2 regions of the Streptomyces sp. NBC_00086 genome follow, and region 2 is predicted to be linked to the other one. Evidence: riboswitches for the same ligand, from Rfam matches in the RefSeq annotation. Region 2 holds a riboswitch; the other holds the start of a gene.
The links. A riboswitch is a leader RNA that binds a small molecule or an ion and turns the genes downstream of it on or off. The one in region 2 is predicted to bind S-adenosylmethionine.

Region 1 (7,808 bases), 1.6 Mb from region 2:
CCTCTACCCGGTGGGCAAGAAGTCCTGGGCGGCCGTCAGCGAGGACGTCAAGAAGAACATCGGCAAGGCCGTGCAGCCGGGCGGGCAGCCCGGCAAGACCCTCGCGGACCTCTCCGAGATGGCGCGCAAGGCGGACGCCCGCTGATCCGTGCCGGGCGCGGGCCGTCAGCGGGGGCTGTCGTAGGGCAGGGCTAATCTGGCCGTATGACGGACGCGGACGAGAGGCCGCCGGCCGGGCTGAGCGCCGACGAGGCGGCCGTACTGGCCTACGAAGGCCGCACCTGGCCCGGGCCGGGCGCCAAGGAACGGGCCATAAGGGAAGGACTGGGGATGCCCCCGGTCCGGTACTACCAGCTGCTCAACGCGCTGATGGACGATCCCAGGGCGCTCCGGCACGCGCCGGGCACCGTGAACCGCCTGCGGCGCATCCGCGAAGCACAGCGGGCGAGGCGGTAGCGGCGGCCGCGGTGCGGCAGCCGGGGTCCGGCGGCCGGGGTGTGGTGCCCCGCGCCGTAGCCGTGGCCCGGTTGGGCCGTTAGGGTCGAGCGTATGGGGAGCCATCCGCACGATCTGCCGATGCCCGTCACCACCGCCGGACGCGAGGGACTCGAAGCCCTCCTCCGCGCACCGCACCGCTCCGTCGTCGCCCTCGACTTCGACGGCACCCTCGCCGACATCGTTCCCGACCCCGACCAGGCCCGGGCCCACCCCGGAGCCGTCCCCGCGCTCGCCGCCCTCGCCCCCGAGGTCGGCTCCATCGCGGTCGTCACCGGCCGGCCGGCCGGGGTCGCCGTCCGCTACGGGGGCTTCGCCGGGGTCCCGGGACTCGAACACCTGGTGGTGCTCGGACACTACGGAGCCGAGCGCTGGGACGCCGTGAGCGGCATCGTGCACGCTCCGGCCGAGCATCCGGGGGTCGCGGCGGTCCGGGCGGAGCTGCCCGGGTTCCTGGACGCGATCGGCGCGTGGCGCGGGACGTGGATCGAGGAGAAGGGCCAGGCCCTGGCCGTCCACACCCGGCGCGCGGCCGACCCGGAGGCCGCCTTCGCGGCCCTGCGCGAGCCCCTGGCGGGGCTGGCGGCCCGGCACGGCCTGATGGTCGAACCGGGCCGGGCCGTACTGGAGCTGCGGCCGCCGGGGATGGACAAGGGCGTCGCCCTCACGGAGTACCTCGCGGAGGTGGGGGCGCAGGCCGTGCTCTACGCCGGCGACGACCTCGGGGACCTGGCGGCCTACTCGGCGGTGGAGAAGCTGCGGGCCGGGGGCATGCCGGGGCTGCTGCTGTGCAGTGGCTCGGCGGAGGTCCCGGAACTCGCCTCCCGCGCGGACCTGACCCTGTCCGGCCCCTCGGAGGTCGTCGCCTTCCTGGCGGCGTTGGCCGTGGCCGTGCGGGCCTAGCTTTTGACGCGTGCCCCGTGCGGCTCGGTGCCCGGCGCGGCCGGGCGGGTGCGGCTCGGTGCCCTGCGGGGCCGTCCCCTACCCGCCCTTCCACCGTTCCCTGGGCTGCGCCCAGACCCGCGCCTCAAACGCCGGCGAGGCTGGATCAACCCAGCCTCGCCGGCGTTTGAGGCGCGGGGGTTCGGGGACTTCGCTCCCGGCAGCGGCGCGCTCAGGCGCGCAGTGCGTCCAGTTGGGACGTGAGCCACTGGGCCGGGGGGAGGGCCGTCGCCGCCACCGCCAGGCGTTTCGTGCGGTCCGCACGCTCCGCGGACGGCATCGAGAGGGCCGCGTGCAGCGCCTCCGCCGTGGCCGTCACGTCGTACGGGTTCACCGTCAGCGCGTCCGCGCCGAGCTCCTCGTACGCCCCCGCCCCGGTGGACAGCACCAGCACGCACCCCGCCTCCGAGACCACCGGGATCTCCTTCGCGACGAGGTTCATGCCGTCCCGCACCGGATTGACCAGCGCCACGTCCGCCAGCCGGTACGCCGCCAGCGACCGCGCGAAGTCGTCCTCGACGGAGACGATCACCGGCTGCCAGTCGGCCGTGCCGAACTCCGCGTTGATCTCCGCCGCCAGCTCCCGCACCGACTCGGTGTACTCCCGGTAGACGGCCAGGTCCTGCCGGGAGGGGTAGGCGGAGGCCAGGTGGACCACCCGCTCCCGCCATTCGGGGTGGACCGTCAGCAGCTCCCGGTACGCGAGCAGCCCCCGCAGGATGTTCTTCGACAGCTCCGTGCGGTCCACCCGGACGATCGTCTTCAGCCCGCCGACCTCCGCCCGCAGCGCCGCCAGCTTGTCGTCCACCTCCGGCCGGTGCGCGAGCGCGCGCAGCTCGTCCGCGTCCACGCCGAGGGGGTACGCGGTGACGTGGGTGAACCGGAGCTCCCCGTATCCGTGCCCGTCCGCGGCCTTCCTGCGGTGCCGCACCTCGTACTCCGAGGTCTCGAACGGGACGGACGCGTTCGCGACGCCGTGTGCGTCGTCCCTGGTTGCGTCGGCGAGGAAGTTGCCCGCCCACCCAAGCGTGTGGAAGCCCAGCCGGTCCGCCCCGAGCATCCCCCAGACCAACTGGCTCCGGATGTCGGCCGGGAGCATGTCCAGGAACTCCCGCGCAGCCCACGGCGTGTGCGTGAAGTGCCCGATCCGCAGGTCCGGGCGGAGCTCCCGGAGCATCCCGGGGGCCAGCGCCAGGTGGTAGTCCTGGATCAGGACCGCCGCCCCCTCGGCCGCCTCCTGCGCGAGCGCCTCCGCGAAGGCCTCGTTGTACGTGACGTACGAGGCCCAGCGCCGCCGGAACTCCGCGTCGAAGACCGGCTCGCGCGGGATCTCGTACAGGTGGTGGTGGAGGAACCACAGCACCGAGTTCGCGATGCCGTTGTACGCCCCGTCGTAGACCTCCGGGTCGATGTCGAGCATCCGTACGCCCGGCTCGGACACCCCCTGCCGTACCGCCCCCCGGTCCGCGTCCGACAGTGCCGCGCAGATCCACAGTGCCCCCGGCTGCTCCGCGAGGGCGGTGGAGAGGCCGGAGACGAGGCCGCCCCCGCCGCGGCGGGCACTGAGCGTGCCGTCCGCGGCGAGGGCGTACGAGAGGGGGCCGCGATTCGCGGCGACGAGCACCTGGGAAGCCATGCGGCGAACCTAGCCCGCCTCGACTCCGGTCAAACGTCAGCGCCTGCGCGTACGCCGGACCGAGAGGAAGACCACACCTCCGAGTGCCGTGAGCGTGGCGGCCGCCGTGCCCATCAGCCACAGCTCCCGGCCGTCGGAGCCGGTGGTGGCCAGGTGCCCGCCCGGCGGGCCCTTGGAGTCGTCGCCCGGGGTCGCGGGGGTCTCCGGCAGCGGTCGAGGCTGCTGGGTGGTGGGAGACGCGGACGGTGTGGACGGTGTGGAGGGTGTGGACGACGGCACCGTGGTGGGTGAAGGGGAGGCCGACGGGGACGGCGTCGGGGAGGACGAGGTGCTCGGCGACGGCGACGGGTCCGGGGTCGTGATCACCGGCGGGACCGGTGCGCACGCCGGGTCCTTCGAGCCGTTCTCGCAGTTCGTGCGGCCACTCTCCGCGACCACGTGGTTCGTCAGCTTGCCGTCGCCGGTCAGCGGGTCGTTGACCTTCACCTTGTACGTGATCGTCGCCGTCCTGCCCCGCGGGACGTCGCCCGTCCAGGACAGCTTGGGCGCCGTATACGTGGCCGAACCGAGGTCCGCCGTCGCCACCCCGTCGAAGGCCGCGTCGTCCAGCAGCTGCGTCAGGTCGTCGGTCAGCTTCGCGTTCGGGTAGTCCAGGCTGCCGATGTTCTTCGCGGTGATCGTGTAGGTCACCGTGTCACCGGGCGCGACCGACTTGGCGGGCGAGGCCGTCTTCGTCACCTCCAGGTCAGGCACCGGCACGGCCAGCGCGAACTGCGAGATGACGTACGTGTCCCCGCGCGTGCGGAACGTCAGGTCGGCGGAGGTGGCCCCGGCCGGCAGCGAGGCCGCGGGGATCTCGAAGGACTTCGCGTCGATGCTGAGGTTGTTGGCGTGCTTCGGTTCCAGCGAGCCGTCGGCCGAGCTGGTGAAGAAGTTGTCGGCCGCCCCGTTGGCGGGGTTGGTGATGTTCGCGCCGTTCACCCGGAACTGGTCGCCCTTGGTGTTCCAGTCGCCCTCGTAGGCCGTCGCGCTCGCGCGGACCGGGCCGTCGCCGGTGCGGTAGAAGCCCGAGACCTTGACCGTGGTGTCAGGGCTGGTCGAGCGCTGGAGCACGTGGCCGCCGTAGACGTAGACGTTGCGCCGCTCGGGGGCGTGCTCGTTCGGGCCGGGGTACGCGTACACGACCGTCAGGGACCAGCCGGCGACGCAGCCGCGCCCCTGAGGGGCCCAGATGTTGCCGACGGCCACGGGGACCGGCGAGCCGGTGGCCACGTCCGCGAAGGCGGCGGTGACGTCGGACTCGCCCGTGTAGTAGTGCGGGCCGCCCGTTTGGGCCGGGTCCTCGACCATGTCCGACAGGGTCACCGGCCGGGCGGCGCCCGAGCCGACCTTGACGACCGGGCGGGTGGTCAGCGGGTCACCGGGGGCGCGCCGCACGTCCTCGCCGGAGACGTCGCACCGCTCGATGAGGTTCGAGCCGAGCTTGTACGCGCCGTTGTTGCCGCCCCAGAAGAGCCGCGCGTACGCCACCTTCGCGCCCGGAGGCACGGTGAGCAGGCCGGTGCTGGAGGTGCCGGTGGCCGTCCCGAGCCCGGCCGCGTCCACCGGGCGGGCGACGAAGTCGTTGTTGTTCTTCGTGCCCCCGCCCCGCTGGACCTCGGCGCACTCGGCGGCCTCGGCGGGCGGTGCCTGGGGGCAGCCCATCACCGTGTTGCCGAGCGTGACGAAGTCCCCGTAGAGCGCCTCGTCGTACCGCTTCTCGAAGGGGGAGACCACCTCCGCGACGGCCGGTCCGCTCAGCGAGCCGATCAGCAGCGCCGCGCCCCCGGCCACCGCGAGGGCGGATCCCCATACATGTCTGAAACGTATAAACCCCATGAAAGGGAAATTAGACCGATAGGGGTTGATTCGGGCGTTACGCCACGCGACGGCGCGCGTACTCCTCGATGTCGAGCATCGGCGGCCGCTCCTCGGTGTCCACGGCGTAGGTGTGCGGTACGAACCCCTCCGGGCCCCGCTCGAACTGCGTCAGCTCGGGGCGTACGAGGTGCCCCCGCGAGAGCCGTACCTGCGCCGTGCGGTAGATCGCCGCGGCCATCCGCCCCAGGGCCTGGCCGTCCTGGTGGCGGTGCAGCCGTACGCCCACGTCCACCTGGGCCAGCGCGTCGAGCCCGGCCGTGTGCAGTGCGTCCACCAGCAGGCCCAGCTCCACCCCGTAGCCCACCGGGAACGGCAGCCGCTCCAGCAGCTCGCGGCGCACGGCGTACTCGCCGCCCAGCGGCTGGACGAAGCCGGCCAGCTGCGGCCAGTGGAGGTTGAGCAGGGGGCGGGCCACCAGCTCCGTGACCCGGCCGCCCTGGCCGTGGGCCTTGGCGGAGGCCAGGGCGGCCGGGTCGCCGGACTCCTGGCCGAAGGGGCGGTCGTACATGGCCTTGACGAACCGCACGTCCGGATCGGTCAGCAGCGGGCCGACGATCCCCGAGACGAAGGCGGCCGAGAAATCGCGCAGGTCGGCGTCCACGAAGCAGACGATGTCGCCGGTGGTGACCAGCAGCGAGCGCCACAGGACCTCGCCCTTGCCGGGCACCGCCGGGATCCGCGGCAGGACCTCGTCGCGGTGCACCACCCGGGCCCCGGCCTTGGCCGCGACCTCCGCCGTGCGGTCCGTGGAGCCGGAGTCGATCACGACGAGCTCGTCCACCAGCGGAACCGGCAGGCCCTCGATCAGATCGCGCCGGATCACCTCGACGATCGCGCCGACCGTCGCCTCCTCGTTCAGCGCCGGCAGCACCACGCTGACCGTGGTGCCCGCTGCCCGCTTGGCCGAAAGCAGCTGGCCGAGCGGTCGGTCGGCGGCTGACCAGGAGCGGTCTGCCAGCCAGCGCTCCACCTCTTCCAGCACCTTCAGCACTCCCTGGTTCATCACTGGGTTCATCATGGGTTTGGACCGAAATGTGATCCATCTCGCGGTTCGGACGGCTGTCTCAACCACCCGGGCCTTCGGTTACAGTCTTGAACAACGCGAAGGTCCACCGCATGCCGGGGGTCCCCGCGTACAAACGCACCGGCGCGCCACAGAGCGCGTGTGCCGGTGCCATACCGCTCATCCAGAGGGGCAGAGGGACACGGCCCGTTGAAGCCCCGGCAACCCTCCAGTCGGTTCTCGCGATCGCGCATTCCAGCGCCGCCAGCGAGGTCCCCGGCTAGGGAAGGTGCCAATTCCGTCTCATGGCGAAGTGCGCCATGGGGAAGATGAGGAGAAAGGGCCTCGCCATCATGGCTGCACAGTCTGTCGCAACCTCTGCCGAAACCGTTGAAAACGCTTCTGGCACCTCTGTCGATCTCGGTCCCGCCACCGGCCTTTCCTGTCGTGAGTGCGGTACCGGCTTCGAGCTCGGCCCGATCTTCGCCTGCGCCGAGTGCTTCGGCCCGCTCGAAGTCGCCTACGACCTGCCGCTGGGCGACCCGGAAGCCCTGCGCGCCGCCATCGAGGCCGGCCCGAACAACATCTGGCGCTACGCGCCGCTGCTGCCCGTCCCGGCGGACGTGGCCTCCAAGCCGAGCCTGAACCCCGGCTTCACCAAGCTCGTGGACGCGGCCAACCTGGCCAAGGAGCTCGGCGTCACCGGCAAGCTGTACGTCAAGGACGACTCCGGCAACCCGACGCACTCCTTCAAGGACCGCGTCGTGGCCATCGCCGTCGAGGCCGCCCGCGCCTTCGGCTTCACCACCCTCTCCTGCTCCTCCACCGGCAACCTGGCCGGCGCCGTCGGCGCCGCGGCCGCCCGCGCCGGCTTCCGCTCCTGCGTGTTCATCCCGCACGACCTGGAGCAGGGCAAGGTCGTCATGGCCGGTGTCTACGGTGGCGACCTCGTCGGCATCGAGGGCAACTACGACGACGTCAACCGCTTCTGCTCCGAGCTCATCGGCGACCCGCTGGGCGAGGGCTGGGGCTTCGTCAACGTCAACCTGCGCCCGTACTACGGCGAGGGCTCCAAGACCCTGGCGTACGAGATCTGCGAGCAGCTCGGCTGGCAGCTGCCCGACCAGATCGTCATCCCGATCGCGTCCGGCTCGCAGCTCACGAAGATCGACAAGGGTCTCCAGGAGCTGATCAAGCTCGGCCTCGTCGAGGACAAGCCGTACAAGATCTTCGGCGCCCAGGCCGAGGGCTGCTCGCCCGTCTCGACCGCCTTCAAGGCCGGTCACGAGGTGGTCCGCCCGCAGAAGCCGAACACCATCGCCAAGTCGCTGGCCATCGGCAACCCGGCGGACGGCCCGTACGTCCTGGACATCGCGCGCCGCACCGGCGGCTTCGTCGAGGACGTCAACGACGAGCAGGTCGTCGAGGCCATCAAGCTCCTCGCCCAGACCGAGGGCATCTTCGCCGAGACCGCGGGCGGCGTGACCGTCGGCGTGACGAAGAAGCTCGTCGAGAACGGGCAGCTCGACCCCACGCTGACCACCGTGATCCTGAACACCGGTGACGGCCTCAAGACCCTGGAGGCGGTGGCCGAAGGTGGTGGCCAGACCGCCACCATCCGCCCCAGCCTGGACGCGTTCCGCGCCGCCAACCTGGCCTGATCTTCTTACCTGTACACCGGAAGGGCAGTAGCACCATGAGCGTCAACGTCCGCATCCCCACCATCCTGCGCACCTACACCGGCGGCCAGGCCGAGGTCCCCGCCGAGGGCGCGACCCTCGAAGAGGTCATCCAGTCCCTGGAGGCGAGCCA
Region 2 (7,808 bases):
GAGCGGCCTGCCCCGAGAGGACCACGGCGGCTGCCGCGGTGACGCCGAGCACGGTGGTGCGCATGCGGGTCGGCGGCTTGGGTCGACGGTGGGACGCCACGAAGGCGATCTCCTTCTTCCTAGAGCCGCCGAAGAACGCATGACTCGGCGACACCTTCGCTGCCACCCCGAATGAGTGAACTACCGCACGAAGGTTTGACTGACCCTAGTGACCCTTCTGTGATCAGTTCAAATCCTGTCGGCAAAAAACTCGCCGTCCGACCAGGTTCTTTACCTACAGCGCACGCTCTGTGTCGATGACTTGACGGTACGTTCCCGCGGCGCCCTATCAATTCCGGCATTGGGCCCAGTAGTTACGAAACGCGCGAAAGCCGCTTCAGCAACAAGGCGGACGTCACCGGCCGCGCCCCGGCCTTGGCCACACCGTCGGCGACCTCGCGGTCGGTGGAGACCACCACCACGGGACGGCCCGCCGGTTCGGCGCGCACCAGCTGGCGGATCAGCTCGTCCGCCGTCACCCCGGCCTTGGAGAACAGCACCCGCACCCCGCGCGGCGGCGCGAGCAGCACGGGGGCCGCCAGCTCCGCCCCGTCGAAGACACAGGTCATCTCGGCGCCCGTCTGCGCGGCGAGCATCGACAGCCCGCCCAGCAGCCGCAGGCGCTGCTTCTCCAGCGGCATCGTCGGGTAGCCGGTCTTGGTGACGTTGTAGCCGTCGACCACCAGATGGGCCTGGGGCAGCGCCAGCAGCTGGTCCAGCAGCGCCGGGTCGGTCTCCGACAGGGCGCGCGCCGCGATGTCCTTCGGGGTCATCCGGCCCGGCTCCACCGCCTCGACCGTGTCGGCGGGCCGCGTGGAGACCGGCGGCAGCGCGAGCTCCCGGCGCAGTCCCGCGGCCGCGTCCAGCACGGTGTCCAGCAGCAGCCGCAGCCGCATGTCCTCGATGCTGCGCCCCTCGCGGGTGGCCCGGCGCGAGGTCTCCAGCGCCGATTCCACCTCCGCGAGGCGGGACTTGAGCCGACGGGTCTCGCTCTCCGCGGTGGTCACCTGGGCGGCCGCCTCGGCGCGGATGCCGTCGACCTCCGCGTTGATCTTGCGCAGGGCGGCGTCGCCCCGCTTGACGTCGCTGAGGGCACTGCGCAGCTTGCGCTGAAGCGATTCCGCTTCCTTGCGCGCCGCGTCCAGCTCGGCCCGTACCTGGTCGACGCCCGTGCGCTGCAGTTCCCGTACGTGGGCCAGCTCCTCGCGGAGCCGCTCCATCTCGCGGCGGGCCTCCTCGTCGACCCGCTCGGCGTCGGCGCGCTGCGCCTCCTCGCCCGCGGCGGCGACGAGCTTGACCCAGCCGGCCGGCCGCAGCACGTACGCGGCGGCCGCCACGTCCAGCGGATCGGCGGCGGCGGGCGGGGCGCCCGACTCCAGCGCGGAGGCCAGGTCGGCCTGCGTCTCGCGGAACTTCTCGGCGACCCGGCCCCGGAAGACGGGGTCGCTCTCCACGGCCGTGGCCATGGCGTTGCCCGCGAACTTGGCGCGCCGGGTCGGGGTGAAACGGGCGTACTGACGCAGCTGCGCCGGGAGGTCCGCGACCGTCAGCCCGCCGAAGGCGTCCGAGACGAGCGCGACGACCCGGCGCCGCACGCCTTCCGGCAGCGGTCGGTCGAGGACCTCCGCGGCGTCGCCGGGCCCGTCGGCCGGCTCAGCGCCGCTTGCTGGCTCCACAATCCGTCACCCCTACCGTCATTCACCTGTGGGCGGGGCTCCGTCAGGAGTCCGCGCCCGGCCTGTCGACGAGCTCGATCTGGTCCACCGCGTTGCACCAGCGACAGCGGACCGACTCGATGGTCTCATTGACCACCTCGCGCTCCTCGACCTTGGGCTCCCCGGCGAGGTCCAGGTGGACGTACTCCACTACCTTCGACGAACGGGTGACGTCGAAGCGCGTGAGGTTGCCGCACAGGGTGCAGCGCCACCGGGTGGTGTCGGTCGGCAGGGGAACCGTCATCAGGCCGCTCTCTCCTTCTATCGCTCACATGGAGCAAGCACCGCACCCTCCCGTGTCGTCACGGGTGGCGCGCGCGTGCGTGCGTAGCTCGTAACCCTACGGCCTGCCGCACCCGCTGGTGGGCCCGGCTGGGTCATGCTCGGTCGCATGATCGTAAGGTGGCAGGCCGTACGCGAGGCCGCCCGGGGCCCGGTGGTCACCCACGCGCTGATCGCCGGCTGCTGCGTGGTGTTCGTACTGAGCCCGGCGTCGGGGCTGAACCCGGTCTACGGGACGGGCGATCAGCTCCTGACCACGGGCACGGCGTACTTCCGGCGCTGGGGCGTGGTCCCGGACGAGCTCTTCACCGGCTCGGGCCGGGCGGCGCTCACCCCCCTCACGGCCCTGTTCGTCCACGGGAGCTGGCTGCACCTGCTGGGCAACATGCTCTTCCTCTACGTCTTCGGGGCGATGACGGAGCGGCGCATGGGCCGGGCCGGGTTCCTCTGCTTCTACGTCTGTACGGGCTACCTGGCCCTGGCGGCGTACGCGGCGGCCTACGCCTCCTCGGACCAGACCCTGGTCGGGGCCTCCGGGGCGATCTCCGCGGTCCTGGGGGCCTTCCTGTACCTGTTCCCCAAGGCACGGGTGACGAGCCTGTTCCCGTTCCTGTTCTTCCTGCCGCTGCGCTTCCCGGCGTGGATCGTGCTGATGTTCTGGTTCGGCCTGCAGTGGCTGGCCGCACACCGCGCGGCGAGCGGCCCCGGAGTGGCCTATCTGGCCCACGTGGTGGGCTTCTCGGTGGGCTTCCTCTACGCATGGGCCCGCTACCGGGGTGGGACTAGAGTGGGTCGACCAGTGACAGTAGGCGAGGGAGACAGCCAACCGTGATCACCGCACTCGTGCTCATCAAGACCAGCGTGGACCGGATCCCCGAGATCGCCGAGGCCATCGCCGCGCTGGACAGCGTCAGCGAGGTCTACTCGGTCACGGGTACGTACGACCTCATCGCGATGGTCCGGGTCCCCCGGCACGAGGACCTGGCCGACATCATCCCCGGCCGCATCAGCAAGATCCCGGGCGTCGAGGCGACGGACACGCACGTGGCGTTCCGCACGTACTCCCAGCACGACCTGGAAGCGGCCTTCGCGATCGGCCTCGACGCGTAGGGCCTGGCCGGCCGGGGAACACCGGCCGGGCAAATCCAGCCTCGCCGGCGTTCGAGGCGCGGGGTCCGGGGCGGAGCCCCAGGGGGTCCGGGCGCAGCCCGGGACCCCTCCAGCCCGTCCGGCGCTTGAGGACCGGGTCAGGGCAGGGCCCTGGGAACGGTGGAAGGGCGGGTAGGGGACAGCCCCCGCAGGGCAGCCGGCCCCCGCGGTCACGCCTGTCAGACGGCCGGGACGCAGCGGCCCTCTTCGGTGCGGTACTGCCACTTGGCGCCGTCCGCCACGAGCTCCTTGACGGCGCGGACGAAGCGGTCGACGTGCTCGTCGGGGGTGCCGGCGCCGAAGCTGACGCGGATCGCGTTCAGCGAGCGCTCCCCCGGGGCCGCCTCCGGGGCTCCGCACTCGCCCTGGGCCTGCGGCTCGCTGCCGAGCAGGGTGCGGACCAGCGGGTGGGCGCAGAACAGGCCGTCGCGGACGCCGATGCCGTACTCGGCGGAGAGCGCGGCCGCGAAGTGCGAGCTGTTCCAGCCGTCGACGACGAAGGAGATCACGCCCACGCGCGGGGCGTCGTCGCCGAAGAGGGACAGGACGCGGACCGCCGGGACCTCGGCGAGGCCGCCCCGGACCTTGGCGATGAGGTGCTGCTCGCGGGCGACGAGGTTCTCGAAGCCGGCCTCGTTCAGCGCCTTGCAGGCGGAGGCGATGGAGTAGACGCCGATGACGTTCGGGGAGCCGGCCTCGTGGCGGGCGGCGGTGGTGTGCCACTCGACGTCCACGCCGCCGTCCTCGCGGCGGGCCACCTTGCGGGAGGCTCCACCGCCGGCGAGGTACGGGTCCGCCTCCTGGAGCCAGTCCGCGCGGCCGGCGAGCACGCCCGAGCCGAAGGGCGCGTAGAGCTTGTGTCCCGAGAAGGCGACCCAGTCCACGTCGAGGTCCTGGACCGAGACGGGGTGGTGCGGGGCCAGCTGGGCGGCGTCCAGGACGATGCGGGCGCCGTGGGCGTGCGCGGCGGCGGCGAGTTCCCTGACGGGCCACAGCTCGCCGGTGACGTTGGAGGCTCCGGTGACGCATACCAGCGCCGGGCCGTAGGGGTCGCGGTCGGCCAGGGCGCGCTCCAGGGTGGCGACGGCCTCGTCCGGGGTGCGGGGGGCGTTGAGGTAGGTGACCCGGGCGTTCGTCCACGGGAGCAGCGAGGCGTGGTGCTCGGTCTCGAAGACGAAGACCTGGCAGTCGGCCGGGAGCACCGCGGCGAGCAGGTTGAGGGAGTCGGTGGTCGACCGGGTGAAGATCACCTGGTCGGAGGGGCGGCAGTCGAGGAACTCGGCGACCGTGACCCGGCTCTGCTCGAACAGGTCGGTGGAGAGCTGCGAGAGGTACCCGGCGCCGCGGTGGACGCTGCCGTAGTACGGGGCGTAGGCGGCCACGTCGTCCCAGACCCGCTGCAGGGCGGGGGCGCTGGCGGCGTAGTCGAGGGCGGCGTAGGTGACCTCGCCGCCGGTGACGAGCGGGACGGTGACGTCACGGCCCAGGACCGGCAGCGGCTCGGCACAGGCGGGCTCGACGGCGGCGGCGTTGGCGGTGGCGGCGGCGTTCAGGGTTGCGGACATGGCGGTATCTCCCGGCAGGCAGGTGTGAATGGCTTCGGTGTGCCCGTCCGCCGACACGGCTACGGCGCTGCGGCCGTTCGGGGTACGGGAGTGCCCCGGAAAGCGGATCGGCCGGCGTAGTGCGCAGGTGTGCTGCGGGTACGCGGAAGTGACCCTGTTCCGAGGGGTGAAGAAGGGGCGGAGTCGCCCTATCGCATTCGCTTGCTCACGGAAAACGCTCCTCAGAAGACCAGGACCCCTGGTGTTCGAGGGATCCGCGCTTGCCGTAGACCTCACTGCCTACGACCTGGTCATCACCCGGGGCACCCCGCCACGGAAGGAGGGTTGCCGGACAGCAAGCCGGGGCCTAAACGCTGTCACTCGTGACCTGAGGAGCATCCTGCCACATGATCTTCCGAACGCAAGACCCCGGTCCACATGGCGGACCGGGGTCGTTGTCGGATCATGGCCGGATCCCGTCGCAATGGCCATCCACCGCAAGGGCTACGCGTTGCTCGCAGCCGCCCAGCGGGCCAGCGCCGCCCGGGCCGCGCCCGAGTCCACGGACTCCGCCGCCCGTACGACACCGGCGGCGAGCTGCTCCTCCAGGGTGCCCGTACCCGGGTCCAGCGCGACCAGGGCCGCCGCCGAGTTGAGGAGCACCGCGTCGCGCACGGGGCCGGTCTCGCCGGCCAGCAGGCGCCGGGCCACGTCCGCGTTGAACGAGGCGTCCGCGCCGGCCAGGGCGGAGACCGGAACCAGCGGGATGCCGATGTCGCGCGGGTCGAAGCCCTGCTCCCGGACCTCGCCGTCGCGGACCCACCAGACCCGGGAGGTCGCCGTGGTGGTGAGCTCGTCGAGCCCGTCGTCGCCGCGGAAGACCAGCGCCGAGGAGCCCCGCTCCGCCAGGACGCCCGCGACGATCGGGGCCACCCGCGCGTCGGCCACACCGGTGGCCTGCGCGCGGACCCGCGCCGGGTTGGTGAGCGGGCCGAGGAAGTTGAAGGTGGTCCGGATGCCGAGCTCCCGGCGGGCCGCCGCCACGTGCCGCAGCGCGGGGTGGAACTTGACCGCGAAGCAGAAGGTGATCCCGGCTTCCTCGGCCACCTCCACGACCCGTGCGGGGGTGAGGTCGAGGTTGACGCCCAGCTTCTCCAGGACGTCCGAGGAGCCGCTCGCGGAGGACGAGGCCCGGTTGCCGTGCTTGACGACCTTGGCGCCCGTACCCGCCACCACGATCGCCGACATCGTGGAGATGTTGACCGTCTTGGCCCCGTCGCCGCCGGTCCCGACGATGTCCACCGTCCGGCCCGGCACCTCGATCAGGTTGGCGTGTTCGTACATGGCGCGGACCAGGCCGTTGATCTCGGAGACGGTCTCCCCCTTGGCCCGCAGCGCGACGGCGAAGCCGGCGATCTGGGCGTCGGTGGCCTCCCCGCGCATGATCCTGTCCATGGCCCAGGCCGTGTCGTCGGCGCCGAGGTCGCGGCCGGTCAGCAGGGCCTCCAGAACGCCCGGCCAGCCGCGGGCCGCCGCGCTGTCGCCGCCTGCCGGGGTCACCAGGTTCATGGTCCGCTCCTGCTGCTCGTCGAGGATTCCACGTCGAATGGGAAGGGCTTCAGCCTATCCAGCCCCGGGGACGGCAAAGAGCCCCGTCCAGACACTGGACGGGGCTCTCGCCGTGGCGACACCAGGACTGACCGAAATCAGTCCCTCAAGCAGTCATGCGTGGTGCGTACTGCGTGAAGCGTGTGAAGCATGTGAAGCCGTGATGCGGGAGATCAGTGGTGGCCGTGGCCGCTCTGGATCTCCTTGTACTCCTCGACCGTGGGCTTCGGGATCTGGTTGTTCTCCCCGTAGTAGCCCTTGCTGAGCTTGGCGCGGAGCTTCTCCAGCGGCTTCACCTTGCGCTCGACACCGTTCTCGTCGACCGTGGGGCCGATCTCGGCGGGCTCGTACTGGTCGTACGAGGTGAGCGTGTGCAGCTTGCCCTGCGAGAGCGGCTCGTGGACCTCGACGAACTCACCGTGCGGCAGGCGCTTGATGATGCCGGTCTCGCGACCGTGCAGCACCTTGTCCCGGTCCCGGCGCTGGAGGCCGAGGCAGATCCGCTTGGTGATGATGAACGCGATGACCGGACCGACGAAGAACCCGATGCGGGCGAACCAGGTGATCGAGTTGATCGACAGGTGGAAGTACTGCGCGAACATGTCGTTTCCACCGGCGATCAGCAGGATGACGTACCACGTCAGCCATGCCACGCCGAAGCCCGTACGGGTCGGGGCGTTGCGCGGGCGGTCCAGGATGTGGTGCTCGCGCTTGTCCCCGGTGACCCAGGACTCGATGAACGGGTAGACCGCGATCGTGGCCAGGACCAGCGGGAAGATCGTGAACGGGATGAACACGCCCAGGGCCAGGGTGTGGCCCCACAGGTTGATCTCCCAGCCCGGCATGGCACGGATCAGGCCCTCGGAGAAGCCCATGTACCAGTCGGGCTGCGCACCGGTGGACACGTGGTCCGGACGGTACGGGCCGAGCGCCCAGATCGGGTTGATCGAGGCGATGCCCGCGATCAGCGCGATGACGCCGAAGACCAGGAAGAAGAAGCCTCCCGCCTTGGCCATGTAGACCGGGAGCAGCGGCATGCCGACGACGTTCTTCTCGGTCTTGCCGGGGCCCGCGAACTGGGTGTGCTTGTGGTAGAAGACCAGGATCAGGTGGGCCACCAGCAGGCCCATCATGATGCCGGGCAGCAGCAGGATGTGCACCGAGTAGAGCCGGCCCACGAAGTCGCCGCCGGGGAACTCCCCGCCGAAGAAGAAGAACGACAGGTACGTGCCCACGATCGGCACGGACAGCATCGCGCCTTCCATGAAGCGGACACCGGTGCCCGAGAGCAGGTCGTCCGGCAGGGAGTAACCGGTGAAACCGGTGAACATGCCGAGGACCAGCAGCAGGAAGCCGAAGACCCAGTTGACCTCACGGGGCTTGCGGAACGCGCCGGTGAAGAACACGCGCATCATGTGCACGAGCATCGCCGCGATGAAGATCAGCGCCGACCAGTGGTGGATCTGCCGGA

Region 1: it holds a riboswitch for S-adenosylmethionine, as region 2 does, so the genes downstream of both, thrC (threonine synthase) here and OG276_RS27580 (aminotransferase class V-fold PLP-dependent enzyme) in region 2, are expected to answer to the same signal.

Annotation. Positions count from the first base shown of each region.
Region 1 covers NZ_JAPELZ010000001.1:4,476,127-4,483,934, forward strand. The annotation lists gene OG276_RS20115 (extracellular solute-binding protein) at 1-145, shown strand, start outside; gene OG276_RS20120 (DUF3263 domain-containing protein) at 205-456, shown strand; gene otsB (trehalose-phosphatase) at 550-1,398, shown strand; gene OG276_RS20130 (trehalose-6-phosphate synthase) at 1,610-3,073, opposite strand; gene OG276_RS20135 (hypothetical protein) at 3,110-4,951, opposite strand; gene OG276_RS20140 (glucosyl-3-phosphoglycerate synthase) at 4,989-5,975, opposite strand; SAM riboswitch class I at 6,174-6,332, shown strand; gene thrC (threonine synthase) at 6,350-7,657, shown strand; gene OG276_RS20150 (MoaD/ThiS family protein) at 7,693-7,808, shown strand, end outside.
Region 2 covers NZ_JAPELZ010000001.1:6,081,638-6,089,445, reverse strand. The annotation lists gene OG276_RS27605 (C40 family peptidase) at 1-100, opposite strand, end outside; gene OG276_RS27600 (NYN domain-containing protein) at 354-1,718, opposite strand; gene OG276_RS27595 (hypothetical protein) at 1,759-1,998, opposite strand; gene OG276_RS27590 (rhomboid family intramembrane serine protease) at 2,134-2,868, shown strand; gene OG276_RS27585 (Lrp/AsnC family transcriptional regulator) at 2,865-3,146, shown strand; gene OG276_RS27580 (aminotransferase class V-fold PLP-dependent enzyme) at 3,365-4,750, opposite strand; SAM riboswitch class IV at 5,002-5,118, opposite strand; gene trpD (anthranilate phosphoribosyltransferase) at 5,234-6,298, opposite strand; gene OG276_RS27570 (cytochrome bc complex cytochrome b subunit) at 6,511-7,808, opposite strand, start outside.